2 regions of the Chryseobacterium sp. Marseille-Q3244 genome follow, and region 1 is predicted to be linked to the other one. Evidence: riboswitches for the same ligand, from Rfam matches in the RefSeq annotation. Region 1 holds a riboswitch; the other holds the start of a gene.
The links. A riboswitch is a leader RNA that binds a small molecule or an ion and turns the genes downstream of it on or off. The one in region 1 is predicted to bind cobalamin.

Region 1 (15,574 bases):
TGATTATAGCACATCTTATCAACTTTAAAAACCATAAACATTAAGAATACATGAAAAAGAAACTTCCTGTAACGGTACTTAGTGGTTTTTTAGGAGCTGGAAAAACAACTTTATTAAACCATATTCTACATAATAAACAAGGTTTAAAAGTAGCAGTCATTGTCAATGATATGAGTGAAATTAACATTGATGCCCGACTGGTAGAAAATCAAAACACCCTTTCAAGAACAGAAGAAAAACTGGTTGAAATGAGTAATGGATGCATCTGTTGTACATTAAGAGAAGATCTTATGGAAGAAGTAGAGCGTTTAGCTCATGAAAACCGCTTCGACTATCTTTTAATCGAAAGTACAGGAATCAGTGAACCTATTCCCGTAGCACAAACTTTTACCTATATTGATGAAGAAAGTGGAATAGACCTTTCCCGTTTCAGTTATGTAGATACTATGGTAACAGTAGTTGATGGCTTCAATTTCATGAAAGATTTTGCTTCGAATGAACGATTGATGGACCGTGATCTTACTGACATGGAGGGCGATTACCGTACCATTGTCAACCTTCTTACTGACCAGATTGAGTTTGCCAATGTTATTATTCTGAATAAAACAGATTTAATTGATCCGGAAACTCTTGGATTCTTGAAATCTGCACTTAAAAAATTAAATCCGGATGCTGTTATTCTGGAATCGGAATTTGGACAGATCGATCTCAAACATATTGTAAACACAAAACTATTTGATTTTGATAAAGCACAGTCCTCCGCAGGCTGGCAAAAGGAATTAGAGTCTGACCATCATACTCCGGAAACGGAAGAATATGGAATAGGTTCTGTAGTATTTAGAGATAAAAGACCCTTTCACCCGGAGAGACTTTGGGAATATCTTAATCATTATCCGGAAGGCATATTAAGAGCTAAAGGACTTTTCTGGCTGGCTTCCAGACCTGATGATGCATTGAATTTTTCCCAGGCTGGAGGCTCATTTCGCCTGGAGAAAGCAGGAGTTTGGTGGAGCAGTATGCCTTTGAGTCAAAGGGCACAATATGTTTCTTTTATAGAAAATCAGGAATTTATCGAAAGCAGATGGGATAAAAATTGGGGCGACAGAATGAATGAATTGGTTTTCATTGGACAATATCTAGACAAAGAGCAAATTTTACAAAATCTCACTCACTGTCTAATCAATGATATTGAAAAGGAATTATTTGACCAAAAATCAGATTTTGAAGATCCATTTCCAAAACATATTTAAATTTAACTATTTATTAATGCAACTAAGTGTCATTAAATAGAAATATGAAATAATTTAGGGTATTATTTATACAATATATGGATAGAAGAAAATTTCTAAAAGGTTCAGTTTTACTTTCAGGATTATTATCCCTGTCACCCTCTGAACTTTGGAGTTCTAAAAAGAATATTGCTCTTCCAGAAAACGGAAAAGCAAAAAATATTATATTTCTAATCAGTGATGGAATGAGTCTGGGAACACTTTCAATGGCAGATCTTTATTCCAGAAATATTTTAGGAAAGGAAAGTCATTGGCTCAGTTTATATCATCAGAAAAAAGTTTCACGGGCACTAATGGATACTGCTTCTGCCAGTTCTGTTGTAACAGATTCTGCTGCCGCCAGTTCCGCTTTCGGAGGAGGAATAAGGGTACAGAACGGAGTATTAAATATGGGTGCTCATGGAGAAACCCATATTCCAATATGGCAAAAATATAAAAAAGCTGGAAAAAAAATTGGCTGTGTAACTACTGTAACCATTACGCATGCCACTCCTGCGGGTTTCTGCGTCAATTCAGCCAAAAGAAATGCAGAACCTCAAATTGCTGAAATGTATGCAGAACTGGGAATAGATGTTCTGATGGGAGGAGGAGATGAGTTTTTTAATCCATTAAAAAGAGAAGACCAAAAAGATCTCTATTCTGTTTACAGAAAAAAGAAATATCAAGTTCTGAAAAATCGTGCCGATCTAAAAACGATTAAAAAGGGAGACAAAATATTAGGAATCTTCAATACAGGAGCTTTGCCTTACAGTATTGACAGGGCTAATCTTTCTGAGTTCGAGAATACTCCGAGTTTAGCAGAGATGACAGGAGCTGCTATTGATCATATGAAGGATCATCCGGAAGGTTTTGTTCTTCAGATAGAAGGTGGAAAAGTGGACTGGGCTGCTCATGCCAACGATATTGCTGCACTGATTCACGATCAGTTGGCATTTGACGATGCCGTGAAAACAGCAATAGATTTTGCTGAAAAAGATGGAAACACCTTAGTCATTATCACAACAGATCATGGAAATGCTAATCCGGGAATAATTTATGGGAATAAGGCAACTCAAAACTTTAATAGTATTTCATCCTATCAATATACCAATGAATATATTCTGAATAAAATCCATAAAGACCATTCAGTCAAGGATATAAAAGACTGGATATATGAAGCTAACAAACTGACATTAAGCGATGATGAAGCCAAACACTTGCAAAGTTTTTATAACGGACTCGAAAAAGAAGAAGGACTTTATAATTATAAGAAATTACCGTTCAAACTTTATTCAGAAATTCAGAAAAGCCAGAATTCAGTAGGCTGGATCAGCATGGATCATTCAGGAGATTATGTGGAAGTAGCAGCCTACGGACCAGGAAGTCAGCTTTTACAGCCTTATATTAAAAATACAGATCTTCATGATCTAATGCTGGAAGCATCTCCTATATAATATAACGAGAAAGTATTTTCATATCATATTAACATTTTTATTTGGTTTTAAAACAGGCTCTCCAATTTAATTTGAAGAGCCTGTTTATTTGTCATGTTATTACATCATTTATTTCGAAGATTTTCTACGACGTGTAGACACTTTTTTATCCAATTCTTTGATGTCCTGTCTCAATTCCCTGAACATTTCTTTGAAATTGTAGCTTTCATAATCTCCCGGTTCAAAATCTTCCGGAAAAATTCCTGAGGCATATTGCCAGATTTCTACGATATCTTCAAACGCAATGTCATAAGGTTCATAGAAAGAGTTATCTGCACTTACACAGATCGCATTTCCTTTATGTTCCTTAAAACGTTTATAGGTAATCCCATCGTTTTGAGTAATAAAAACATAGGTTTTTCCAGGTTTCAGTTCGTCAATTCCCTCTACATATTTTCCCACAATATAAGAACCGTTTCTGAATGGTGGCATTGAATCTCCGTCTGCCGGAAATGCTCTGTATTTTCCATTATTTAAAAAGGGTAGGGCAATGCGTTGAAGGCTTTCAATATATCCCACATCACTGTATCCTTCCAGATACCCCATAGAAGCTTTCTGGGGAATGATTTCGATGGTATCATTTCCAAGATCATCCACAGCTACCGGCAGAACGATTCTATTATCCGGAAGCTTCAGCATATCCTCTGTTGAATACTTTTGGAGATCCACAGACAATAACAGATCTATACTGACATGAAAATATTTGGATATTTTAACAAGAAGCTCGATAGGAGGTTCTGAAATTCCATTTTCGTATTTAGAATATCTCACTCGGGAGATCGTAAGATCATCAGCTACATTTTGTTGAGAAACCTTTCTCTTGGCTCTCAGAGAGCGTATATTATTTGAAAAAATTGACATTGATAGAAGTATGTCCACAAAAATACGAATTTTGCCTCCTGTTATCAATAATAAAGAAAGCATTTACCACAAAATTTGGAGAATTTTATCATTTGTTAACTATAGACACTAAAATCGACAGATAAAATATCTGTTTTTAATGGCTAATCCCTTGTTTTTATCCTAAAAAAACTCATTTTGACAAATTTTTAATATTAACCAAAAAAAAGTTCGGTTATATTGAAAATATTAACTCTACTATTTAAAATTTGAGATATGTTTTTTAAAATTTAGTAAATCAATCAGATACAAACAAAAACGACATTACTAAAATTATCCATTTATATTAACGAAATATTAAATAATAAAATTGTTTAATTATTTTATTCAAAATAATATAAGTTTATTATTATTTATCATATATTTGTGATGTATTAATCATATAAAATTTTAATCATGAAAAATTTCAAAAAACTAGACAGAAACGAACTAAAATCTATTTCAGGAGAAGGATTACTCGATCCAATTGGAGGATTAATCGGTGGTCTAGGTGGCGTTGTTGGTGGCGTTATCGGAGGAGTAGGTACTATCGTTGGCGGTGTTGTTGGCGGTGTAGGTTCTACAGTAGGTGGTGTTATCGGCGGTGTTGGTACCGTTGTAGGAAACGCTTTATGCCAAACACAGTGTGTCGTTAATGGTGTAATCCACATCAAATTATTAGAGTGTGGTTCTACTTGCTAATCAGCAGCTCCATTAAAAGTTAAAAAAGTATGCCGCTCTTTTCAGAGCGGCTTTTTTATTTTAATAAAAAATAATATCAATAAACACCAATACATACCTATCTATCCTCTAGTTATTTAGCTTTAATTTCATTTATACATCTGTAAATCATTAAAGCAACTATGTTGCATTAATAAATTTAATTATCTAGATTTGCCTGATAATTAAAGTAACATGCACATGAAAAAGACCCTTTATTTTTTGATGGGAAGCTCTCTTATCTACCCATCACTACTGAAAGCGCAGAAACTTAATCCTGAAAAAAAGAATGTAAAAGACATAGAGTCTATACAAATACAAGGAAAAACGGATTACAACAGTGTAAATATTTCGAGGAAGAAGCTGGATTTTATTCAATCCAATACTTTGGGGGAAACCCTGAGAAAAATCCCAGGTATCCAAAATTCCGGATATGGCCCTAACTCTGGTGCTCCGGTTATCAGAAGCCTCAGCGGAAATCGTGTAAAAATACTGGAAAACGGAGTTGCAGTAAACGATCTTTCCGGGATAAGCCCAGATTTTAATACTGATATTGAAATGAACAGTGTTCAAAACATTACTGTTTATAAAAACTCCGCATCAGTCCTTTATGGAGGGAAAGCTATTGGAGGAGCTATCGATATTGAAACAGATTATGTTCCCCGTCAATTGCCCAATAAAACAATCAATTTTCGTGGACTCCTTGAGGGCGGAAGTAATAGTGGACAAAAACAGGCATTCTCAGCAAAAGGAGTTATCGCAAAAAACTGGGTATGGACGGTGGGAGCAGCCAACCAAAAACAAGAAATTGTAAGAATTCCCGGAAAATCTAAGGACAGCAGATGTTATGATCCCTCATTAGTAGGCTTCAACAGCATTTTGCAATCTCTTTGCCAGATAGAAGTAGATTCAAGGCACGTACTCAACAAAAGTCTCTTTCCATATATCAGTCAGTTTGCTATAGATCATATGATAGAATACGAACTTTCAGAAGGAGACCTATACACATTCAGTCCTACCTATTACAATCCTTCAGATGGTAAACATTATCCCAACCCAAAGAATCAACTGTATGTTTCCGGTCAGGATCCTGTAAAAGACCGCTATAAAGATGAAGTTAATAATATCAGAGATTACGTTCAAACAAAAGATGGAGAAATCCCCAACAGCCATTCGGAAAGCAATTCTTTTTATGTTGGAACAAGTTATATAGGAAAATCATTCTATGCAGGTGGAGCTTATCAAAACTCTTTTTCATATTTTGGTGTTCCTGGCTATACTCTTCCCAAAATGCCGCAGCACACTCACGGAAAGCCTCAACCCAAAATAGAGTACCGACCTATCAATATCAGGAGCTTATCTCATAAAGCAATGTTTGAGTCCGGTTATCAATTTACAGGTTTCCCAATTTCCAGTATCAAATTAAATTATATGGGAGTATTTTCAAAAAACGCTGAACTTATTGATCGCCAGCGGGCCAATCAGTTTGAAGTGAATCAGCATAATGGGCGTTTGGAAATTGTACAACAGAAACTGAAATTCCTCAGTGGAACCACAGGTCTTGACATTCAATATAGAGATATGACAGGAGATGGGAAACAGAGATACCTACCCAATACGATAAGCCGCGAAATCGGAATATTTACGATGCAGCATCTTGATTTCAACAGTGTTCAACTGGATCTAGGCTATAGGAATGATCATGTTCAGCGCAGAGCAGATGCAGATAAAAAATACGTAAGAAGCCGTGGTCTTTCAGGAGGAAAACTCAGCGACAGGGATTTTACGCTTCACCAGCTTCATACTTCAGCACAGTGGAATATCTTTAAAAAAGCTTATTTAAAAGCCCAGTATAATCACTCCGAAAGAGCCCCGGAAGTGAACGAACTTTACGCAGGGAATAATCATTTCGCGATCCTGACGGAAGAAAACGGTGATGACAGACTAGATAAAGAAATAGCAAAAACTGTAGAACTGGGAGCCGGAATCAATCTGAAAAATCTTCGTGTATCTGCTAACTGGTACCATACTTCCTATAAAAATTATATTTATCTCGCTCACACCGGAATTTCCCGGGAAGTTTTCCTGGTTAAAGAATGGCGTTCTGATGATACTGAAATCAACGGAGTTGAAGCAGAAGCTGCTTACAAAGTTGATCTTAACAAAATAGGAAAATGGGAAATAGGAGCTTATTATGATCTGGTAAGAAACATCAGTGTTGCAGACAGCTCAATAAGAAAATGGAGCGATGGTGATTATATGCCGTTTTGGATTTAATCTTGAAGGTAATATACAGAATTTCAGCATCAATATTGGTTTTGACCATTATTTAAAACAAAAATACTTAGGAAAGAATATTAATCCTGAACTTCCAATGCCTGCATTTTCATTGCTTAATGTCCGCGTTTCCTATAAAGACGATAGCTTAGGAATAGGAAATTTGGAATATTATATCGTGGGAAACAATCTGTTGAATTCTGAAGCAAGGCTTCAAAACTCACAACTAAAGTTCCTAAGTCCCCTACCAGGCATTAATATCTCAGCCGGAATAAAAATAACAATATAATCTATATTTTGGGGCAGAACACTTGTAAAACATGACTATTATTTACTGTGTATGCCCCAATTTTGATTCTTGCAACAGCATGAAATTCAATATCTAAAATTTTTAACGGATACCTTTTTATAAAGTTATCCCTTGATTATTCTTTACTTCAGCCATTACAAATGTGCTATGGGTACTCCCTATAGAATCTACAGAGCCTAGCTTATTGAATACAAAATCCTGATAATGTTTCATATCCCGAACCTGAACCTTTAATAAGAAATCAAAATCTCCGGAAATATTGTAACATTCTGCCACTTCCTGAATTTCCAGAATTTCTTTTACAAAATCATAACCCACGGACCGATCATGAATTTTTAATTTGATCTGGCAAAACACCGTAAATCCGCGATTAAGCTTTTCAGCATCCAGAACCGCCGCATATCTTTTCACGAAACCTTCCTGCTCAAGCCTTCTTACCCGCTCAAAAACAGGAGATGGAGATAGATTAACTTCCTTTGCCAGCTCTTTAACTGTCAGCTTTGCGTTGTTCTGAAGCAGTTTCAAGAGTTTTAAATCCTTATCATCGAGTTGTTCCACAGAATATTATTCTTTTAGAGTTTAAAATCATCCAAATTTACAGAATTATATTCTATATAATACCATTTAAAAAGTTTATTTAACCGAATAAATTACTTTTAATTGCTATTATATTCTGTTTTAATAATTTTACACAAAATTAAAATCTTTTATCAGGCTTGATATTGATAAAAGATCAGTTCTTTACAATCTTCATCAAACAGGAAAGGTTTTACTTAAGGTAAATTAATAGGGAATCGTGTGAAAATCACGAACTGTCGCGCAACTGTAAGTAACACACCAAAGGTTTCTGTCCTTGGATATCCACTGCCAAAAGCAGGAAGGATGACAGAAACCGTTACAAGTCAGGAGACCTGCCTTTACTGAATTGACAATGCTTTCGCGGTCTGAAGCTTTTGAGTCATACAGATGATATATTGCAGTACATTTTATCTCCGGATGAAGTAGTACCATGCACTTGTATCATTGATTTCAAATTTTTCTATCCTAGCAAGTATTACGAAGCATGAAAAGAGCATTTAAAATAAGTTTAATTTAAAATTTGTAAAAATGCAAACTCACATTCTGGGCTATCCGCGTATTGGTAGCAAAAGAGAACTTAAAAAAGCCTGCGAACAATATTGGTCAGGTAAAATTGTTTTGGAAGAACTTCTTACCGTAGGAAGAAACATCTGCAGTCAAAACTGGAACCTTCAGAAAGAAGCCGGAATTGATCTTATTCCATGTAATGATTTTTCTTATTACGATCAGGTTCTGGATATGAGTCTGGTAGTAGGCGCTATTCCAACGCGCTATCATGAAGTAGCCCTGAAAAAAAACAATTCTGAATTGGATCTTTATTTTGCCATGGCAAGAGGATACCAGAAAGATGAATTAGATATCACAGCCATGGAAATGACCAAATGGTTTGATACCAATTATCACTACATCGTTCCTGAATTTCATAAAAACCAGCAATTCAAACTTACTTCAGATAAGATTTTCAATGAATTTGCAGGCGCCAAACAGGCGGGGATCAATGCAAAACCTGTGATTATCGGTCTCGTTTCTTATCTGCTTTTAGGAAAAGAGAAGGAAGAAGGATTTGATAAACTGGATCTTGCCCACAATCTTCTTCCGGTCTATGTTGAGATTATCTCAAAACTACAAAGCCAGGGCGCTCAGTGGATTCAGTTTGATGAACCCTTTTTAGCATTAGATATCAATGAAAAAGCAAAAGAAGTCTATACTTTTGTGTATGCTGAACTTAGAAGACAGTTTCCAAAGCTTACATTCATTGTAACCACTTATTTTGAAGGATTAAAGAATAATTTAGCTCTTGCCACATCACTTCCTGTAAATGTTCTGCATATTGATCTGGTAAGAAATCCTGAACAACTCGAAGATGTTCTTCATTCTATTCCTGAACACCTGAGTCTGTCTCTTGGAATCGTAGACGGAAGAAACATATGGAAAAATGATTACGAAAACTCTCTATCCTTTATTAAAAAAGCAATCGAAACACTGGGAGCTGAAAGAGTTTTAATCGCTCCGTCATGCTCCCTGCTTCATTCACCATGTGATTTAGACTTTGAAACCAGCCTTAATGCTGAAATCAAAAACTGGCTCGCTTTCGCAAAACAAAAAGTAAAAGAAGTGGTTACCCTGAAAGAATTAGCTTCAGAAACTTCTGATGAGAATATTCTTCAGGATTTTGAAGAAAATAAAAAAGCGGTTTCAGATAGAAAAACATCTTCATTGATCCATAATGAAAATGTAAAACTCAGAGCGAATGCCGTGACTGAGAAAGATTCACAAAGAAAAAATTCTTTCCATATCCGTAAAGAAGAGCAACAAAAAGCATTGCAGCTTCCTTTATTTCCCACTACAACCATCGGATCATTTCCACAGACAGCAGAAGTAAGAACCTGGAGGGCAAAATTCAAAAAAGGAGAACTGACTGCAGAACAATATGATGCTTTATTAAAAGAAGAAACCCAAAGAACCATCCGTTGGCAGGAAAGTATCGGAATAGACGTTCTTGTACATGGAGAATATGAACGTAATGATATGGTGGAATATTTCGGAGAGCAACTGAAAGGATTTACCTTTACTAAAAACGGCTGGGTACAAAGCTATGGAAGCCGTTGCGTAAAACCTCCGATCATCTTCGGAGATGTATCCAGACCTGAACCTATGACCGTATACTGGTCTCAATATGCTCAGTCTCAAACCAATCAATGGGTAAAAGGAATGTTAACAGGTCCTGTAACCATATTACAATGGTCATTTGTACGCGATGATCAGCCCCGTTCTGAAACTTGTAAACAGATTGCTCTTGCCATTCGTGATGAAGTTCAGGATCTGGAAAAGGCAGGCATCAGAATTATTCAGATTGATGAACCAGCTATCCGTGAAGGCCTTCCATTGAGGAAAACAGAATGGCAAAATTACCTGAAATGGGCTGTAGAGGCATTTAAAATATCAGCAAGTGGAGTAGAAGACGCTACCCAGATTCATACTCATATGTGTTATTCGGAATTTAATGATATCATTAAGAATATTGCAGATATGGATGCGGATGTGATTACGATAGAATGTTCAAGATCTCAAATGGAGCTTCTACATGCTTTTGCAGATTTCAAATATCCTAATGAAATCGGTCCCGGAGTTTATGACATTCATTCTCCGAGAGTTCCTTCGAAGCAAGAAATGATTGAACTGCTGAAAAAAGCACAGGATGTAATTCCTGCTCATCAGCTTTGGGTAAATCCTGACTGTGGATTGAAAACCAGACATTGGGAAGAAACAGAAAAAGCTTTAATTGCTATGGTTGCTGCTGCTAAAGAAGCGTCTGTAGAATATGCATCTTAACTATTTTCAACCTCATAGAAAATCAAAAAAGCATCCGATTTGGATGCTTTTTGGTTATCATATAAATTTCTTTTACCAAATTATAATCCCATATGTAAAATAGGATATTCTTTACCCTGATTATCTAATGCTGATCTATCAAGAACACGGAATCCGATATATTGATAGAAGCCCACGGCCTGAGCATTTTGTTCATTCACATCTACTTTATTTACGTTTAGATGATTGATTCCATACTGAATCAGTTTTTTACCAATCCCTTTACCACGATAATCGTTATGAATAAACAGCATTTCAAGATTTCCTTCAGCAATTCCCATAAATCCAACTAAAGTTCCATTTTCTTCAAACCCTAATAAAGTAACATGTTCAAAATAACCGGGAATCTCTTTTTTATAATAATTAAAATCTTCCTCTTTCAGAAAATCATGGGTATTGAGTACAGAACTTTCCCAGATTTTCATGAGCAGAGGATAATCTATTTCATGTATTTCTCTTATCATAGTCGTAAATTTTGAGTAGCAAAAATCGTATTTTTTACCTCTCAACCACTGAACCTGGGTTAAAAAATCCGTTTCCGTATTCTGCTTAATGCTTGTGGAGTAATCCCCAAATAGGAAGCAATATCCTTTAATGGAATACAATTGAAAGTATTTCCAAATTCTTCCATCATCTGTAAATAATACTGTTCGGGAGTGTATTTTATCAGGGCGATATTTCTATTCAAAAGCTTATTCAACAATCTGGCTGTCAGATTTTCAAAGACTGCTTTCAAACCAGGAATCGCTTCATATAGCTTGATAGCCTGTTCCTGATTAATCCTATATATTTCACAATCTGTAATGGTCTGCACATTAAAAGTTGACTTTTCCTGGAGGGTAAATGAAATATTAGACAAAGAAAAGGAGCCTTCCTTACAAAACCAGAAGGTTTGTTCCTCACCTTTATGATTTAAGGTCCAGCAACGTGCTATACCATTGAAAATAAAATAACTGTATTTCTCTAATTCACCTTCCTGAATAAGAAATGTGTTCTTTTTAACCCATATTCGTTCAAAAAACTGGTCAAAAAGCTCAGATTCAGCTGTATTAAATGTATTGAGATCAACATTGAACTCTTTGAATAATTTTTCTAAAAGCATTCCTTAAATGATAAAAAGCTTTTAACCAGATAGGAGATGAATATTGAATAGGAATCCTTATACTCCTCCCATTACATACATATTTTCCATAGTAGGAACACTACTTCCGCCTTCTTTTTCAAGTGTGATGGCAAAAGCCTGTGCTTTTGAAATGGTAGCCAATGCAATCTGGCTATCTTTATTTTCGGCATACATTCCTGCATTTACAGGTTTTCCGTCTTCAATAGCCCAAAGCTGGTACTGCATCCCGATTGGGGCTTTAGGAAGATTTTCAGCATTCAGGTAAACTTCTTTTGTCTTTTTATCCCAGAAAACCATGGCTTTGGCATCCTGATGCTTTTCTACGCCTTTTAACATTACCATTTGCATATCCGGATTAGAGAACATATTCAGTTTCTGATCCATCTTTTTCATAGCAGCATCCTGAGATTGCTTTTCTGCTGCCAATTTTGTCATTTCTTGCTTCGTAGCCGACTGGCTGTTCATCCAAAATAGATTGCCTGCAATACTTACAAGGAATAAAACAGATGCCGCAACAGCATAGGCTTTCCAATTAATATTCTTCTTGGCTTCTCCTTCAATTTTAATTTCTTCCTGATCTTTTGAGACAGGAGTATTTACAGGAATAGAAAAGGTTTCTTCTTCAGCAGATTGTTTCTGCTGAATGGTATTCCAAATTTTAGATTTCAGATCACTTGGAGGTGTTACAGCCTGGGCAGTAGCCAGATCTTCCAAAGTTTTTTGCGCTTCTTCATAAGCGGCTTTCACTTCAGCATTGTTTTTCATCACACACTCCAAAATGCCTGCTTCCTCGGGAGAAGCATGACCTAGAATATAAGATTCTATAATTCCGGATGATATGTATTCCTTAGTGTTCAATTTATTGATAATCTTTTAGCAAATCTTTTAATTTCATCAGCGTATTACGCATTTTAGTTTTTACCGTTCCCAGCGGTATCTTCAGTTTTTCGGATATTTCATTTTGGGTATATCCCTGATAATAAGCAAGATTAATAAGTTCCTGCTTGTCCACTTCCAGCCCTTCAAGTACATTGTTAAATCCAATATAATCGGATGAATTATTGGTCGTTGAAAGTTCTGTAGTGTTATATACGAAATCCGGAAGTGATTGGTTTTTAAGTTCGTTTTGGAACCCTTTCGATTTTAGATAATCGATCGCTGTATTGCGGGCAATATTAATCATCCAGGTATAAAATCTTCCTTTGGAAGCATCATATTGATGAATAGAATTCCAAATTTTAACAAAAACATCCTGGAGGATTTCTTCCGTATATTCTTTAGACTGAACAATACGAAGAACAACACCATACAACGCACCGGAATAGTGGTCATACAGATAATGAAAACCGTTTTCGTTTTTTTCTTTCAGTAAAACGATAAGTTCCTCTTCTGAGCAGGTTGTTTTAATAACTTTTATTTTTCTATCCAAATGTAATAAAATAAAACATATTCTCAACAAAATCTGAATATTCTTTTATCCCGTATATGATATTAAGAGAAAAATTTAAAATAACTATTATGAAAAATCTAATATCAAAACTACTATTACTCTCTTGTATAGCAATAGCCACCGGAGAATATAAAGCACAAACAGATCTTTTTAAAACTAAAAATCCTTATTACTCCCATACTGCTGAATCTCCACTGAAGATTAGTAATTCGGAATGGAAAAAGATTTTAAAACCTGAACTCTATCAGGTTGCCAGAGAAGGAGCCACTGAAACTGCGTTCACTGGAAAATATTATGAACTTGATGAGAAAGGAACCTATTATTGTGCAGTATGTGGAAATGCCCTGTTTCTTTCTACTTCAAAATTTGCTACTACTTGTGGCTGGCCGTCTTTTTATCAACCTATTCGTAAAAATAGTGTTACCTACAGAAAAGATACTTCTTACAATATGATCCGAACAGAGGTTCTATGTGGAAGATGTGGTTCTCATTTGGGACATATCTTCGAAGATGGTCCGAAACCGACAGGAAAACGCTTTTGTATGAACTCTATTTGCCTTGATTTCATCCCAAGTAAAAAATAATACATTGATTTACAGCTATTTAAATTAAATTTTATTTTTTTTCAATCTAAAATAAAACCAAGCTCGTAAATGATATTAAAACACAAATTAAATATAATTAATTAAAAAAAATATTACAATGAACACACGAACAAAAATCACAGTTTTAGCAATGGTAGCTTTATCATTTGCTTTCAGTGGGAAGGTAAATGCACAAATGATGAAAGAAAAAACAGTAATGGTAGGAGGTGCTCCTATGTACCCTTCCAAAAACATTATTGAAAATGCTGTAAACTCTAAGGATCATAAAACCCTGGTTGCTGCAGTAAAAGCTGCAGGACTGGTAGAAACCTTAGAAGGAAAAGGCCCTTTCACAGTATTGGCTCCTACAGATGCTGCATTTGCAAAACTACCGAAAGGAACAGTAGAAAATCTTGTAAAGCCTGAAAATAAAGCAATGCTTACCAGCATTTTAACTTACCATGTTCTTCCTGGGAAATACAGTGCTAAAGAAATATGGGCAGCTGTAAAAGCAGGAAACGGAAAAAGCATGATGAAAACAGTGCAGGGAGAAGAGCTTACTTTCTGGACAAAAGGAAAAGATCTTTATATAAAAGATGCTAAAGGAAACAGTGCCAAAGTAACCATTGCAGATGTTAATCAATCCAACGGTGTTATTCACGTAATCGATACGGTTCTGATGCCTTAAAACCATAAGAATTAAAACAGCATATTGAGTATGCTGTTTTTTCTTCTTCTCACATATAATCAAACACTTAAAAAATTAATATTATGAAAAAAACAATTCATGTTTCTAATCAGGATGCTACTCTTGATACAGGCAGAAGAAATTTTCTAAAATTGAGTGGAGTAGGATTAGCTATTGCAGGGCTCACCATGATAGGCTGTAATGATGATGATGATTTTCAACAGATGAATAATGACCAGATTTTTGATCTTGGATCAGGAGATGTTGGCGTATTAAATTATGCTTATGCCCTTGAACAGCTGGAAGCTGATTTCTATACTAAGGTAGTTAATAATTTTTATGCGGGTATTTCCAGTATTGAAAAAGAAGTTTTTACAGATCTATATCACCATGAAGTTATTCATAGGGACTTTTTTAAGGCCGCAATCAGTGGAGTCACCCAGAATGTTCTTCCAAAACTTGATTTTCAGTACCCTAATGTAAATTTTAATGACAGAAACTCTGTATTGGCTACAGCAAAAGCATTGGAAGATACAGGAGTAGCAGCGTATAACGGTGCCGGAAAATACATCACCAATTCCGCTTATCTTGTTATTGCAGGAAAAATAGTTTCAGTAGAAGCAAGACATGCCTCAGCCATTAGAAATCTGATCAACCCCGGATCTGCAGATTTTTCAGGGGATGATGTAATAGATGCCAATGGACTTGACGTTGCCAAAGAACCTAAAGACATTGTAATGGTGGCCGGAGGATTTATCAAAAACCGCTTCACCTGGAAAGAAAGAGGCATTAATTAATTATTTATCTTCAAAAACTTACATTATGAATATTCTTAAATTATTAGATAAGCTTTCTTATGATAAATTTTTTACAACGGAAGCCTCAAGATTAGAAGCAATCACGAATATGTCATTATTCGGTAAAAAAGCAGCTGTAGCAGCAGTTCCACTTGGTTTGGGTGCCTTAATGGCAACTCCGGCAAAAGCGGAAACAGTGAATAAACAAGTCACAGGAACTGCATTAAAAAGCACTTTAACTGATGCCTTACAATTAGCTCTGGTACTGGAATATCTTGAAGATGAATATTACAGTAAAGGACTCTCTACCGCGGGTCTGATTCCCAATGCAGACAGAACCGTTTTCATGCAAATTTCAAAACATGAATCGGCACATGTAAGTTTTCTAAAAAGTACCCTTACTTCTTTAGGAGTTACTCCGGGAGCTAAACCTACCTTTGATTTTACGGCTAATGGAAATTTCTCACCTTTTACAGATTACAATCAGTTTCTTATTCTTTCACAGGCTTTTGAAGACACAGGGGTAAGAGCTTAC
Region 2 (15,574 bases), on a different contig from region 1:
ACAATCTACTAAAGGGGCTTTAATCGGTTTTATCTACGGCACCGGCTTTAGTTTCGTAGTAGGTGTGGCAATGTTTTTGGTAGTACTTCTTAATATGTTTGATATTATTTAACTCAAAAAAAGAAAAAATCATGTTCCATAAAGCCCTCATACTTAGCCTGGGAATTTTCGCATTAACGGGATGCGATGCCCAAAAGAAAACAAAAGCAGACACAAAAGCCCCTGAAATGACAACCAATACAAAGTCTAATGATCAGAAGAATGATCTCATTTACCTGAATGAAGGAGAAAATAAATTCCTGAAAGAATATCAGATGAATATTACTTTCAAAGGGGTTTCTGAAGACAGCCGTTGCCCTGAAGGAGTAAATTGTATCTGGGCCGGAGTGGCTCTTGCACAAGTAGAAGTCATGGGAACCTCTACCCGACCTGTACTTTTGAACCTTGCAAGCATGGACTTTCCCAATCGAAACTATCGCCAATCGGCAGATTTCAACGGTTATACTATTACTTTACAAGAGGTAACTCCATATCCTAAATCAGAAGGAGCTACAGCATTAAATGGAAAATATAAAATAGGAGTCAGTATTAAAAAAGCCGGGGCTTCATCTGGCACTACCACGAAATAGGCTTTTTCCCTTTGGAAACAAGATATTCATTAATTTTTGAGAAAGGCTTGCTTCCGAAGAATCCTCTATAAACAGAAAACGGTGACGGATGTGCCGATTTCAATATAAAATGCTTAGCCGGATCAATGAGTTCGGCTTTTTTCTGTGCAAAAGCACCCCATAATACGAAGACTACATTTTCTTTTTTATCTGAAATTTCCTTGATGATAAAGTTGGTAAATTGTTCCCAACCAAGATCTTTATGAGAATTTGGGGTATGTGCCCGTACCGTTAATGTTGCATTTAGCAAAAGAACCCCCTGTTTCCCCCAGTCATCTAATTCTTTGGAAGTTCTTATCACTCCAAGATCATCTTTTAGTTCGATAAAAATATTTTTAAGGGATGGCGGCGCTGTAACCTGCTCAGAAACAGAAAAACACAACCCATTAGCCTGATAATCGTTATGATAAGGATCCTGACCAATAATCACTACCTCAACATCCTCAAACGGGGTCAGTTCCAACGCTCTGAAGATTTGATTTTTAGGAGGAAAAACTTTGGTGGTTGCATATTCGTTCTTTACTTTTCCCCAAAGGGTTGTAAAGTATTCAGTGCTTTTTATCGGGGCTAAAATTTCTGTCCAGGTCATATTGCAAAAGTAATTAATATTAAAATAAAAGCATAATTCAGACTTTAAATATCTTCACTTTTCTTTCAATTAAAATATAGGAAAAATAAGATAAAACAATAGATAAACCTATCAATAGAAAGCTATTCAGAAGCTCAGAGGAAAGAAATACCAATCTCTCTCTCAGGACGATATAATGAATAATATACAGTGAATAAGAAATATTCCCCAGAAAATATACCACCCCACTTCCTAAAAACCTTTTGATCATATTATCTTCACCATCATATAACTGTTTAATCATAATTGCTGATAATAATGGGATAAAGAAGAGTCCTTTTTCTGTGTATAGTAATAACAGAGAAAGAATTAATACAATATAAATAACTATTTTTTTTCGCAATCCGGTACCTGCTAAAAAAGCAGCCCCTATTCCCAACAGGTAAGATGATACTGTTCGTACCAAAGAATTTAAACCATAAGTAATATCAAGATAGTCTGAAGATTTAATCATCTGCATCCGCATGTCTGAGCCTAAATATAGTTGATCAGGAAGATATGGGAGAATCACTCTTAAAACCAAGCCTGAAATAATCAATATTTCACTGCGTATTTTATACCGAACGATGAAGAAAAGCAGAAAAGGAAATATCAGATAACAAATCCATTCTGTGCTTAATGACCAATAGACCGTACCTAATGAATAATTGGGATTAAAAAAACACTGTAATAAAGCGGCATTAACTAAAAATTTGGTTTTTGAAGTTTCAATCAGAAATAGAGCAATAAAAATAACAGATACAATATAGACCGGATAAATCCTGTTTACTCTTTTCTTATAAAACTTCTGTACCGCGCTAAAATTTAAGGTTTTAAATTTATCAGCATAAGAAATTGCCAGTAAAAATGCGCTTAAGACAAAAAAGATATCTACCGCAACATAGCCTTTCTTAACAACAGTCTGAATAAGATCCGTCTTAAAATGACTAAAATGAAAAAAAGTGACCCATAATGCTACAATTCCCCTTAACCCGGTTAAGGACTTTATTTCATTTTTCATATATTGTGTATACTCTCAATCTGTTTGAGGCTAAAGATAGAAAAAAAACTGATGGATTGAATGTTTAGTCTCTTTTTAAGCTAAAAATAATATTGTCGGGATTATCTTCGTCTTTTTGATCTTCTTCAAGGGTAAAATGATATTTTAAAAGAAGCTGTTTAGAATTTTCATTGAATCTGCTTGTGATGGCTAAAACTTCCAGCAATTGCAATTCATTATATCCATAATTTAAAACAGCATTTAGAGCTTCGGACATAAGTCCTTTTCGATGATATTCTGGTAATAGTTCATAACCAACCTCAGCTGTTTCTCTGTCCTCCGAAAATTTCCATAAACAAATAGTTCCGATGAGATTGGGAGTGTCTTTATATGAAATTCCCCAGAAAACAATCTCTTTATTTTGAGTTTTCCTCTTAATATGCAGGATAAATTCCAAAGCATCATAGTTGGTTTTTGGATAATTCCTTTTCACATATTGGTTGATAATCTCATTACTTCTGATTCGAAGAATATCCTCTATATGACCTTCATGGATCTCTTTTAAGACCAGTCTTTCTGTTTCCAGTTTCATATTTTCATTAAAAATTATCATTAAATCTTTGAAAAGAAATACAGAATAAGGAATAATTCTTCCATCAATCTATTTTGTAAATCACTCAAATATACGTAATAATCAAAATTCTCACTAAATTTGCACTGTGTATATAGATAAAGAAGATTTAGACGAATTAGAGTTTCCGCAATTGCTCGCGGAAATTTCCCCATTTGCGTATTCTCCGAAAACAAGAGAAAAAATTCTTCAACTTCGTCCGATGGAAATTGACGAGGCGGAACTTTCATTGAAAAAAACATCAGAATATCTGTCGAGTTTTGAAAGTTCAAATGCAATTCCGTTTGATGAGTATGAAGATATTGAAAGTGAGCTGAAACTGATGCTGATTGAGAACTACCGTCTGGAAAACAGTGCTTTCATTAAAATAAAAACCATCACGGAACAGATCGGAAGATTACAGAAGTTCTTCCCTACTATGCCGGAAACGTTTCCTACTTTATTGGAAGAGGTTTCTGTCCTGGAATTCAGAAAAGAGATCATCGACAAAGTAGATAAGGTATTCAACCGTTTTGGTGAGGTAAAAAGTGAGGCATCCCCAGCTTTAAAAGGGATAAGAACTGAGATCCAGCATGCTAAAAAAGCGATTCAGGAAAACTTTAACCGTGCTCTGACTACGTATGGACAGAGTGATTTTTTGGATGATATAAGGGAAACAATTATTGACGACCAAAGGGTGTTGGCGGTAAAATCAGGATTTAAGAAAAGAGTTCCGGGCAGAACCCTGGGCATTTCAAAAACCGGTTCTATCACCTATATCCAGCCGGACAGTGTTGTAAAACATTATTTCAAACTTCGTGAAAATGAAGAGGAAGAGAAAAAAGAGATTGATAAAGTTTTAAGAACGCTTACTGCTGAACTGGCAGAATTCCAGCCTCAACTTTGGAGATATCAGGTGTATATTTTTGATCTTGACCTGGTAATGGCTAAAGCTAAGTTTGCTGAGCTTATCAACGGTGTTCTTCCAAAGATCAACCGTCATAGAACATTGAGACTGAAGGATGCTTTCCATCCATTATTATGGTTGAGAAATAAGGTAGAGAACAAAACAATTCACCCACAAACCCTGGCTTTAACGGATCATAATAGAATTATATGTATTTCCGGACCTAATGCTGGTGGAAAATCAATTACATTAAAGACTGTAGGCTTGCTGCAATTGATGATTCAAAGTGGGATTCTGGTCCCTGTTCATCCAAAGTCCGAAATGTTTTTCTTTGAAAAGATCATGACTGATATAGGTGATAATCAATCTATTGAAAACCATCTATCCACTTATTCATCAAGATTAAAGAAAATGTCCGGAATCATCCGTGAGGCTGATGCGAATACACTTTTACTGATTGATGAGTTTGGAACGGGTTCTGATCCTGAATTGGGAGGTGCTTTGGCTGAAAGTTTTATGGAATTTTTCTATGATAAGAAAAGTTTTGCAATCATTACAACCCATTATACCAATATTAAATTGGTTATAGAACAGCTTCCGAATGCTCAGAACGCGGCAATGCTTTTCAATGAAGAAACCCTGGAACCCATGTATAAACTGGAAGTTGGACAGGCAGGAAGTTCTTTTACTTTTGAAGTGGCTGAAAAGAATAAAATCCCAAGGTTCATCATTCATTCTGCTAAGAAAAAGGTAGAACATGACATTGTGAATCTTGATAAAACGATTGTAAAGCTTCAACAGGAGAAATTTGAGGTTGAAAAACTGAAATCGGATCTTGCAGAAAGAAAAGAATCTGTAGAAGACAAGCGTGATAATCTTCAGAAACTGAATGACCAGCTTCAGCAGAAACTATTCAATTTCCAGAAACTTTACGAAGAGGAACACCGTAAGCTTCAATTCGGAAACAAGATTGAAACGTTCATTGACAGCTATACAAAAGGAAAATCCAGAAAAGATGTGGTGAAGGACTTTGTGAAATTGCTCGAACAGGAAAAATTCAGAAAGATTGGTGCTGATAAGGATGAATCCAAACGTCTTCAGGTGGTTAAGAGAAAGATCACCCAACAGCTTAAAAAGGAAGAAGTAATTGAAAAAATTGCTGAAACCAACGAAAAACTGGAAGAAAAACGCAAGAGTGACCGCGAAATATGGATGAAAATAGGGCAGCGTGTCCGAATTACCGGAAGTACCAGCGTAGGAACGATTGAGAAAATCTCCAGAAATAAAGTGATTGTCAATTACGGAACTTTCAAAACGACAATTGATGCAGATGAACTAGAGAGAATTTAATCCATTTGAAAATGGATCAATTTGAGAGTTTGAAAATTAACTGAATACAATAATGGAAGAGAGTGTCTGAGGATGCTCTCTTTTCTTTTGTATATTCTCATGAGAATTTCTTATTTTTAACAAAAAACAATAATTATGAAGCCATTAAAAGTATTATCAGACCTTATTCCAATACCAAGTTACACCGTCATTATTCTATGTTTTTTCTTTCCTTTTTTCCTGATAAAGTGTGGTGATACCACCTTAATGTCTATTAAGGGAACAGATTTGGTAACAGGTGTTTCCAAGCAAGCAATGAATGATCGTATGAAGGAGAATTTGAAAAAAAACGCTCCCTTTGGGTCCGCTTTTGGAAATGATTCTGATGACTCATCGTCAAATGCTAACAGCGAGTATTCACCACTTAATGCTTCCAATGATAAAAATAACAAAGAGAATATTCCCCCAAGTCCGTTTATCATTCTTGCTTTTTTAGCTGCCATTGCAGGAATTGTCATTCATCTGATAAAAAGTATTAAGAAAAAATATATCTATCATATTGCCATTTCCCTGTTGGGTCTTATCTCTTTATTAACTTTCTATTTAACATTCCAATCCAAGATGGAAGGTCTTGGAAATAATAAAGTTGGAATGGGATTAGGCGGCGGCGTCACCATCAGCTATGGTTTTGGGACTGCCTTTTATGTATGTGGAGCGTTGTTCCTGCTCGTGCTTCTTTTCTTCGGGGTCTTTTCCTATTATCTTAAAAATGATCCGAAGGCTATTTATGACTCGTCAAATCAGAGGTCAGAATCTTAACACAAGATTTGTAGATAAAACCATTATTCTAACATGTACAAGATCTATCGCTCAGTATTTTTAATTGGGATTTTCAGTATTTCGTCTTTTGTGAATGCCCAGCAGAAAACACCAAATCCTGCACAAAAATTCAGTACGATAAAAATTGATGATATTTCAAAGGAAAACCTAATTACACCTACTTATGAGACCCTGGTTTCCTATGCCAAACAAAAGCAGCCTGTCAATGGGATATTTTACACCGCAACCTATAATCAAGACACCAATACACATAGTGTAGAATTGAAAGACAAAGCTGACAGCCTTATTCCATTAACCTCTTATGAATTCAAGGACGGAATAATCAGCTCTATTATGACAGGTAAAAGAGATACACAAAAGTATACAAGAACAACTGAAAATTCAGGTTATACCCAGCAATTCTCTAACGCAATTCAGACCCAAATTGACTTCTATAAAAATGGCTTAATTCATACCATAAGACATTTTGGATATGGAGTAAAAGCTTCCGGCTATCCGGTAGGGATATGGTATGCCTATTCTGAAGATGGTACATTACAAAAGAAAATAGACCATGACTCTCATTTCAGAATGAGTTTTTATGACCTTCTGGCTATAGGAGATTCATACGGCTTTCCTAATATAGGTATCACTAGAGCTTTTAATGATATTCATTCCTATTGGTACATCTTTCTCAATCCACATCCAGAAGACAGAACGACGAAAGAGATAACAATATTGGTAGATGATAAAACAGGGCAAATAATATACAGTATCACTAATGAACAACAAAAATATTTGAAAACTAAAGCCTATGACAGACTAAACCTTAGCAAAGAATCCCTGGAATGGGTACTGGAGAATGATAAGTACCATATTCCTGATGAAGAATTTTATAAATTATTTAGAGGGTATTGGTAATTTCAATAAATACCTTTTTATTTTACCCATCCAAAAAACATTTAATTTATATATTTGGGGATCTAAAATTTGTTAAGATGATTTCAGTAAACAAGACATTGTACCTGTCTGCTTTCAGTTTTTTTTCTTTAGCCTTCGTCAAAGGACAGAATAAAGTTCCTTTTGGTGTTGTAAAAGCTGAAGAAGGCTATGCCAATGTTCGTGTGCATAAGGATAATTACAGGAAAATTGTAGATAAGATCCGCATGCGCAAAGGGGATGTTTTTGTTTATGTAAAGCCTGCTCCCGGAGAAACGGAATGGATCTGGATCAAATATCCTGAAAAGCAGGACGATGACAAACCTTTTGTACGCTATGAAACCCTTGACAAAGAAGGAATGGTGAACAAAGAGCGTATTGCCTTTGTTGATCAGCTTCCCGCCTATACACCTTCTAAATCTAAAAACGGAAAATCACTGATCTTTACAGATAATTCTGACCCTAAAATTCCTACTGCCCAGAGAAGTAAAGTGGTGATTGACATATATCCATCTAATGCCAGTTACCGTAAAAAGGAAAAAGATGCCGAAGGAAAGCTTCTTACCATTGATAAAGTAAAACCATGGGGAATTGGAAATGATCTTCCTGAAGGAATGACGGAGATTAAATCAATCAGACTTCAACAACCTGGAAGAGGTTCTGTTTTCGTGAGAGAAGCCATCAAAAATATGTTCCAGCCTACCATGGATTTCAACAATATTGGAGTAACTTCTCTGGACAATGACAACATTTTCCTTTACATGATCAATGGTTCCGGCGAAAACAGATATACAACCCTATGGACTATCAAGAAGGGAAGAGTAATCAGCCAGATTATTTATCATAATCCGGAATAAATTCATTAATTTTGCAGCCGAAAAAGTTTTACGCTTATTCATCATAGAAACTGGTTCTGCATAACCGCAGATTAAAAGGGAACCGTGTGAAAATCACGGACTGTCGCGCAACTGTAAGTAACTGAAATCTTTATCAAAAGATCCACTGTGCGAGGCATGGGAAGGAGATAAAAGATGTTACAAGTCAGGAGACCTGCCGATTTCTTAAACAAGAAACTTTCGCGATTTGAAGTTTTATTGATCTGATGGATTCTTTCAGGGGCCTCCAACGTTCCTGTCATTATTCTGTTGTTTTGATACGATTTCATTTCGCCTTAATTAATAATGAAATATGACTACAGAAGAAAGAATTGAAGCTGCAGAAACCAGAATCTTTAAAGCGGTTTTCCCTAACACAACCAATCATTACGATACTCTTTTCGGAGGTACAGCCATGCAGCTTATGGATGAAGTAGCCTTTATTGCTGCGACCCGTTTCGCAAGAAAAAGAGTGGTAACAGTAAGCAGTGACAAAATCGATTTTAAAAAACCAATTCCTGCAGGAACAATTGTAGAACTGATCGGAAAAGTTTCATATGTTGGAAAAACCAGTATGAAAGTAAGTGTTGAGATCTACACAGAACAAATGTACTCTTACGAAAGAGAAAAAGCAATTGTGGGAGACTTTACTTTTGTAGCAATTGATGAATTCAAGAAACCAATCCAGATCTTATAAATAAAAGTTTCGGGCGGCCTTTGGCCGCCCGAAACTTTTCATACTATTTATTTTAAAACTTTTTCCGTTTCCAGACCTTTCCTCAGTAACAGTTCAAAGGCCTCTCCCATTTCATCCGAAGCTCTGGTAATGGCATTTTCAAGCATATTTCTGATCTGCTTTTCGGTAACCCCAGCCTCTGTCCAGCTTTTTCCTGAAGTATAGGAATTCAGAATAAAAGGCATAATCCTGTCAATAGAACAGGCAAAAATGGCATCCGGAGTTGCCTCTTCCTCAAACTCAAGCCATAGATTAAAGAATTCCGACCGTAAAGGCTCATCCAGAATTCCGAAAATTTTCTGTGCAGACATCTTTTCTCTTTCAAACTTTCCAACCATAGCAGCTTCGTCGAAAAGAAAAGTATCACCCGCTTCAATTTCGACAAGGTCATGAATGGAAAGCATTCTTATCACTCTCAACAAATCAATATCCATACGGTTTTTAGCATAGGGATAAAGGATTTGGGCCAGAATAATGATCTGCCAGGAGTGTTCTGCTGTATTCTCTCTTCTGGAATCATCTGCATTGTAATTTCTTCTCTGTACATTTTTCAGGGCATCAACAGCCAGGATAAAATCGATTTCTTTCTGGATTTTCATTTTACTTTCCTCTATTATATTGATCTGATGGATATACCTTGGTTCTGGTAGTCCACTTATTATTCTTTTTTTCTTTGATGATAACTTTCACATAGCCATCTTCGCTTTCGTCTTCTTCTTTTTCAAGCACTTTATCGAGTCCTTTATTTGGAATGACTTCATATTCTGTAGTAAAAAAATTACAACATCCGGATTTTCCAAAGGCAATAAGGCGTTTACGAACCGGATCTGTTTCAAAAAAATCAAAATTATCTGATCCCAACTCTGTAAGTTCTTTACTTTTTACAAACGACATTCTGGTACTATTGAATACATATACATCATAAGATGCTGAACTGTAATTCCCCATATTTCCATTTCTTATCGCCAGATCTTCGGTTCCGTCAAAATTAAAGTCACCAAAAATCACAGGGCTTTGTTCATTTGTTAGGGCTATTACTTTTCCACGCTCCAGTCTCTGTCCTTTTCCAAGTTTTAAAACCAGATTATCTGATGTAAAGCTCTGCACTTTACTGTTTTTATTATCAAATACCTCAACAGTTCCTTTATCCATACATTGGTCATCGAAACAATTGTCTATATGAATGATAGCATTATAATTTTTGGATGCCTCTTTAACTTCAAATTGATATTGTCCAAAACATAAAGGACCTAATAGCATAAAAGCGGATATACTCCTGTAATAATTCAAAATATTCATGTTCATAGTAATATTGGATTCAAATGTTTTATAAAAAACTTTCAAACAAAAATACGAATCATAGTTCCGATTTCAAAACTCATAAAGAACGAATTATGATCAATGAGTTGTTTTGGAAATATTTAATATACAGGTATAGGAAAGTAAATACTTTCAGAATTAATGGTGGTTTTATGTTATTATAAAAGATAGCCCTTAAAATATATCTTACTGGGACTGTAATTGCGGACTATAAATGGTTTTAAATCGTTTCATCTTTTTCTCTACAAAATGCCATGAAAAATAAGATAAGATGTAAGTTACAATTGTTGATAAAGTAAACAATAAAATAGGAGACAAATTCAAAAAGCTCATAAAAACTTGTTGGATAAAAAAGGCATAAATATAGACGCCATATGATATATCTCCTAACTTTTTTGGAAGTTGAAATGATTGAAAATAATCTTCACCTAAAGGAATAATTAATAACGGGAATATAAAGGATGAGGTTATATGAAATACACCAAAATAAAAGCTAATGGCTAAGGAAACTAATAGTATGACAAACAGAAGCCAATTGAATCTGAATTTTACAAAATTCATTAATGCCCCGCCAAAGAACAATGCAGAAAGCTTGTAAAACAGAATAGATTCCAGATTAATTGTATTGAAAAAAGAGCTTAGGTAATTAGGGTTAAACGCTGTAAGACATACACTTATTAGAAAACCAAGTATTAACAAGTTTCTTTTAGTTATTGACGATTTAATAAAAAACAAAAAACTTATAACTATGTACATGCTAAACTCGTAGGCCAATGACCAAAGACTGCTATTTGTAGCGTTGGGATAAGGGTTGTTTACAAACATACCCGGGACATTGTATTGAACGTTATACAGACTTAAATTATTTGGTAAATAATACCAAAAATCTTTTTGAAAAACCACTTTATAATTTAGTAAAACCATTACCCCCATTGAAAAACAAAGCATAACTAATAATGCAGGGAAAAGTCTTAGTGATCTTTTCCAAAAATAATCGAAAAGGCTCTTAGAATTTTCAACACTTTGAAAAATTAGGTAACCACTTAAAACAAAGAAAAATGCTACTGCAATTGCTCCTAATGAAGTTGTCTTTGTCAAATCAAAAAGGAAATCTGAATTTCCGGTTAGGTCAAATGAATGGGAAAAAATCACTAATGTTGAGAAAAGTAATCGAAGCCAATTAAAATTATTTTTCATGGAACTAATTTAACAAATAAATACCATTTGAAATATATTTTAAACAATTACACACCTTTAAGTTAATGTTATAAACCTGATTCGTAAGCATTTAACATATATTGAAAGTTTATTGTGTTAATTACCTAATACTTTAATATTGATTAGTTAATATTCCCATATTTTTTATCTAAAAATTTGATTTTTTTTAAAAAAATCAATCAAAATCTATTCAAATAAAAATTACGTATAAAATTATTTAACTGATTATCAATATATTAATTATTTTATTTTTAAAATTTCACTACTTTGTATTGCATAATACCATTTTATTTACATATCTTTGTAATGTAAAATTAGAATAGGCTCAACTAGCTAGGAGCATTTTTCTAAAATATAACCTTAATTAACAAAACTTATCAAAGATGAATACTGAAAATACCAAAGCGCAAATGCGAAAAGGAATTCTGGAATTCTGTATTCTAAGTCTCATCAATAATCGCGAAATGTATGTTTCTGATCTTATTGACGAACTGAAAAAAGGAAAACTGGATGTTGTGGAAGGTACCCTCTACCCTCTTCTCACAAGACTTAAAAATGGAGAGTTTCTCTCTTACAGATGGGAAGAATCTACTGGAGGACCACCCAGAAAATATTATCAGATCACAGAAAAAGGAAAACTTTTCCTGGATGAACTTCAAAACACGTGGAATGAGCTTACCGCTTCAGTAAACCAAATTACACAACAACATTAAAAAACAAAGCTATGAACAAGACACTCTCAATAGGACTCGCAGGTTTTTCTTTTACAATAGAAGAACACGCATATATAAAGCTCAGCGATTACCTGAACGCTCTGAGAAGCTCACTGGATGCTTCGGAAGCAGATGAGGTAATGCATGACATAGAAATAAGAATGGTGGAGATCTTCAGAGATTCTCTGGGAAAACGTGAAGTGATCAACGATACGGATGTAGAAAAAGTAATCGCACAGATCGGAACACCTGAAAAGATCGAAGAGCAGGAAGAAGCTTATTTTTCTGAAAAAAATACAACTAAAAATACAAACACAGGAAATCCTTATACAGACAAAAAACAATTGTTCCGTGATCCTGAAAAACAGAAAATCGCAGGGGTTTGCGCAGGTTTAGCTCATTATGTAGGAATGGACATTACTGCCATGAGAGTTATCTGGGTAGTTGTTTTCTTAGTAATGATTCCTGCCGCAGGAAGTGCTTTAGTGATCTTACTTCTTTATTTAATCCTTTGGTTAGTACTTCCAAAAGCACAAACCGCTTCAGATTTCCTGAAGATGCAGGGAAAGCCTATGAACTTCGACAATCTTAAGAATGAGTCTAATAAATTGGTACAATTTGCCAATGAATCTACTCAGAGGGTCGGAGAAATCTACAACGAAAACAAACCTTACATTGACAATGCAGGAAGTGGAATATGGAATATATTCAAATATATAATTGGTGCATTCTCTGTATTGGTAGCTGTAGGAAGTATTATTGGAGTATTTGTACTATTTGCCCTTTTCGGGATGGATACAGATTTCCCTGGAGCCAATCAGATCAGATTCTATATGGATGATAACGGTCTGGATAAAGTACTGGCAGCTATCATGATTATAGGAAGTTTAATTCCTGCCATTCTTTTCAGCTTACTAAGTATTAAAATATTCTCTCCAAAAACAAAACTGAGAAATCTTGGATGGGTAGTGGGCGGATTATTCCTTCTTCTGATCGGACTGGGGACTTATTTCGGAATCAGCATGGCTAAGAAAAACCTGATCTACAAAGGCAGTAAAGAAGATATAGAAAATATAGCCATCAATACGACTTCTGACACCGTATATGTGGACGTAAAACAAGTAAGTATTCCGCAAAATTATAAAGCCTATGACGATGACATCTATTCTGATAAAAGATCAGTGTATGAAGAAGATTATATCTCAGTAGAAGTGACAAGAAAACCGGAAGTAAAAACCCCTTACTTAATCATCAAAAAAGAAGGAAACGGTTATAACTTCCCAATTCAGGTAACAGTTCCCGTAGAGGTTGTAAACAATAAAGTAATACTTCCAAATTACATTAAATATCCGTATGAGCACAGATTCAGAGATTACAGAGTAAATTATGAACTTGTAGTTCCTCAAAATGCAGTGGTCATCCCATTGAAAAAAGACAGAATTGATTTTGACGGTGACCTGAACGGAGACGGTATCGATGATGATGACCAGAACAAAGATGAAAACCACAACGGAATCAGAATCGAAAAAAATAAGATTACTGTAAACGGATCCAGTATAGAATATAACTCTAATGATAAAGACAGCATTATCATTAACGGTAAAAAAGTTCCGAACAACCAGGCTAAGAAAGTTATTGATTCCGTAGCATCTGATATCAAAAAAATCAACAAAGATGTGGACATCAAAATAAAAGACGGAAAAAACGAAATATCCATACAAACTAAATAATTAACTACAGAGAGTGGTAGAAGGTGTGAATGAAAGGCAACCGTTTGAAATTCACACCATTCTTCTCTCAGAAAAGTGAAAAAAGCTAATATTTAGTTCTCTATGTGAAAAAAATGTTTTAATTTCGTATAGCTAAAATTTAATAACCAACCAACACTAAAAAACACTCTTATCATGATACAATTTGCAATGGAATTCGTAATGAAAATCGTAGATTTAATCAACGGTTTGTTTTAAGAGCAATAATATTTCAATATATTTGTAAAAGTATAACCAGTTTGGTTATACTTTTTTGTTTTTAATCCAAGAAACTATGAAAAAGCTGATAGGCAAACTAATGTTAAAATTATTAGGCTGGAAAGTTGTTCTGCAGGGCGACGTTAACAACCTGAACAGATGTATTCTGGTGGTAGCACCACATACCCATAATATGGAATACATCTTAGGAAACTTTGCCTATTGGTCTCTGAATAAACCTTTAAAAATCATCATTAAGGACGCCCACACCAAAGCTTGGTACGGAAGTGTTGTAAAAGGACTTGGTGGTATTGGTATTGACAGAAGTCAGAAAAATGACCTTGTCAATTTTGTAGCCAGCAAGTTTGCCAAAGAAGATTTCAGTCTTGTTATTACTCCGGAAGGCACCAGAAGCTGGGTTCCGAAATGGAGAAAAGGATTCTACCATATGGCAATGGCAGCAAAAGTACCCATTGTATTGGCAGCAGGAGATTTCAAAAGAAACATCGTATACCTTGGTTACACAATTCCTTATGAAAGAATTGCGTCCGTTCCGTTTTCTGAGATCATGCAGGAAATTCAGGATTATTATGTGAAAAACGACATTGTTCCTAAGGTTTCTGCCAACTGGAACCCTAATATTATGGGTTCAGGGGAATAATAAAAGTAAAATAAATTACGATCTTCCCATCATCATTTATCAATTATCTCTTATCTATAAAAAAATGAAAGGTCAGACAAAAGAAGAAATATTAGCATTCATCAATAACTGGGGTGGCGAAACCCTGGCAAAAGCAATGGAAATCAAATTCATTGATATAGATCTTGAAAATGAAACTCTTACCGCTACAATGCCTGTACTCCCAAGAACTCATCAGCCTTTTGGGATCATGCACGGAGGAGCAAGCTGCGTACTGGCTGAAACATTGGGTTCAAGCCTGTCTAACATCTTCATTGATGGTGATAAATATTATGGTGTAGGCACCAACATTAATTCCAATCACCTAAGAAGTAAAAAGGACGGAATAGTAACGGCTACTGCCCGTTTCATCAGAAAAGGAAAAACAATGCACGTCTCTGAAATTGAGATCAGGGATGAAAAAGGAACGCTTATCAACCATACGACGATGACGAATAACATCATCAATAAGTAGGTTGAACAGACATACCATTAAAAAGCTCAAAAAAAATTGGGCTTTTTTTATTTCCCTACCGTAATCTTTTATTTTTCTGTCCCTTTACTGATGTTGTTATAAAAAACAGCTCATATAATTTTGACATCTTTAAGACTAATAATACCTTTGCAGAAAGGAAAATCAACTTCGGAATTTCCTATATTATTTCCGGTTAGTGATTTTCAAAATCCGTTCATAACACATGATTTATTTCAAACTTCCCTTCAACGAAGGATTGCATACTGTAGAAGAAACAACTGATAAAAACGCAGTCAATTTTTATACTTATAACAGCCTGAATCAGATCAACTTTAATGGAAATATCATCAAGGTTGATGCTGTAAAATTTAATGACATTACGATCACTAATGAATCCCTGGTAAAAGATACAACGGGTTTTACAGCAGAAACTAAAGAAGAATACTGCAATACTCTACAACAGGTAATTGAGGTTATTAAAGAAAATGATCTTCCTAAACTGGTGTATGCAAGGAGAAAGATCTTTACGGACTTTAATACGATTGATTATAAGGCAAGTTTCGATAAATTATGTCAATCCTATCCCAATGCCTTCAGATATCTTTTTAACGATGGAGAAAATGCATGGATGGGCGCTTTTTCCGAAGTATTAGGTAAGTTTAATAAAATCACCCATGAGTTTGAAACTATGGCACTGGCAGGAACCCTTCCA

Region 2: it holds a riboswitch for cobalamin, as region 1 does, so the genes downstream of both, NBX25_RS16440 (acyl-CoA thioesterase) here and metE (5-methyltetrahydropteroyltriglutamate--homocysteine S-methyltransferase) in region 1, are expected to answer to the same signal.

The regions. Positions count from the first base shown of each region.
Region 1 is NZ_CALNWX010000007.1:117,771-133,344, reverse strand. Features, by position in the region: gene NBX25_RS14165 (MerC domain-containing protein) at 1-44, shown strand, start outside; gene NBX25_RS14160 (GTP-binding protein) at 51-1,250, shown strand; gene NBX25_RS14155 (alkaline phosphatase) at 1,328-2,722, shown strand; gene NBX25_RS14150 (XRE family transcriptional regulator) at 2,831-3,622, opposite strand; gene NBX25_RS14145 (bacteriocin-like protein) at 4,058-4,342, shown strand; gene NBX25_RS14140 (TonB-dependent receptor domain-containing protein) at 4,562-6,637, shown strand; gene NBX25_RS14135 (TonB-dependent receptor) at 6,609-6,926, shown strand; gene NBX25_RS14130 (Lrp/AsnC family transcriptional regulator) at 7,044-7,505, opposite strand; cobalamin riboswitch at 7,695-7,880, shown strand; gene metE (5-methyltetrahydropteroyltriglutamate--homocysteine S-methyltransferase) at 8,055-10,358, shown strand; gene NBX25_RS14120 (GNAT family N-acetyltransferase) at 10,439-10,861, opposite strand; gene NBX25_RS14115 (Crp/Fnr family transcriptional regulator) at 10,921-11,499, opposite strand; gene NBX25_RS14110 (anti-sigma factor) at 11,557-12,378, opposite strand; gene NBX25_RS14105 (RNA polymerase sigma factor) at 12,380-12,949, opposite strand; gene msrB (peptide-methionine (R)-S-oxide reductase MsrB) at 13,039-13,554, shown strand; gene NBX25_RS14095 (fasciclin domain-containing protein) at 13,673-14,242, shown strand; gene NBX25_RS14090 (ferritin-like domain-containing protein) at 14,326-15,039, shown strand; gene NBX25_RS14085 (ferritin-like domain-containing protein) at 15,065-15,574, shown strand, end outside.
Region 2 is NZ_CALNWX010000009.1:68,957-84,530, forward strand. Features, by position in the region: gene NBX25_RS16395 (DUF456 domain-containing protein) at 1-112, shown strand, start outside; gene NBX25_RS16400 (hypothetical protein) at 132-629, shown strand; gene NBX25_RS16405 (uracil-DNA glycosylase) at 616-1,257, opposite strand; gene NBX25_RS16410 (acyltransferase family protein) at 1,295-2,296, opposite strand; gene NBX25_RS16415 (GNAT family N-acetyltransferase) at 2,361-2,867, opposite strand; gene NBX25_RS16420 (endonuclease MutS2) at 2,995-5,142, shown strand; gene NBX25_RS16425 (hypothetical protein) at 5,278-5,940, shown strand; gene NBX25_RS16430 (hypothetical protein) at 5,974-6,861, shown strand; gene NBX25_RS16435 (hypothetical protein) at 6,939-7,736, shown strand; cobalamin riboswitch at 7,771-7,951, shown strand; gene NBX25_RS16440 (acyl-CoA thioesterase) at 8,068-8,451, shown strand; gene NBX25_RS16445 (HD domain-containing protein) at 8,499-9,089, opposite strand; gene NBX25_RS16450 (XAC2610-related protein) at 9,091-9,789, opposite strand; gene NBX25_RS16455 (acyltransferase family protein) at 9,997-11,007, opposite strand; gene NBX25_RS16460 (PadR family transcriptional regulator) at 11,412-11,741, shown strand; gene NBX25_RS16465 (PspC domain-containing protein) at 11,753-13,471, shown strand; gene NBX25_RS16470 (1-acyl-sn-glycerol-3-phosphate acyltransferase) at 13,785-14,369, shown strand; gene NBX25_RS16475 (PaaI family thioesterase) at 14,434-14,862, shown strand; gene NBX25_RS16480 (chorismate-binding protein) at 15,086-15,574, shown strand, end outside.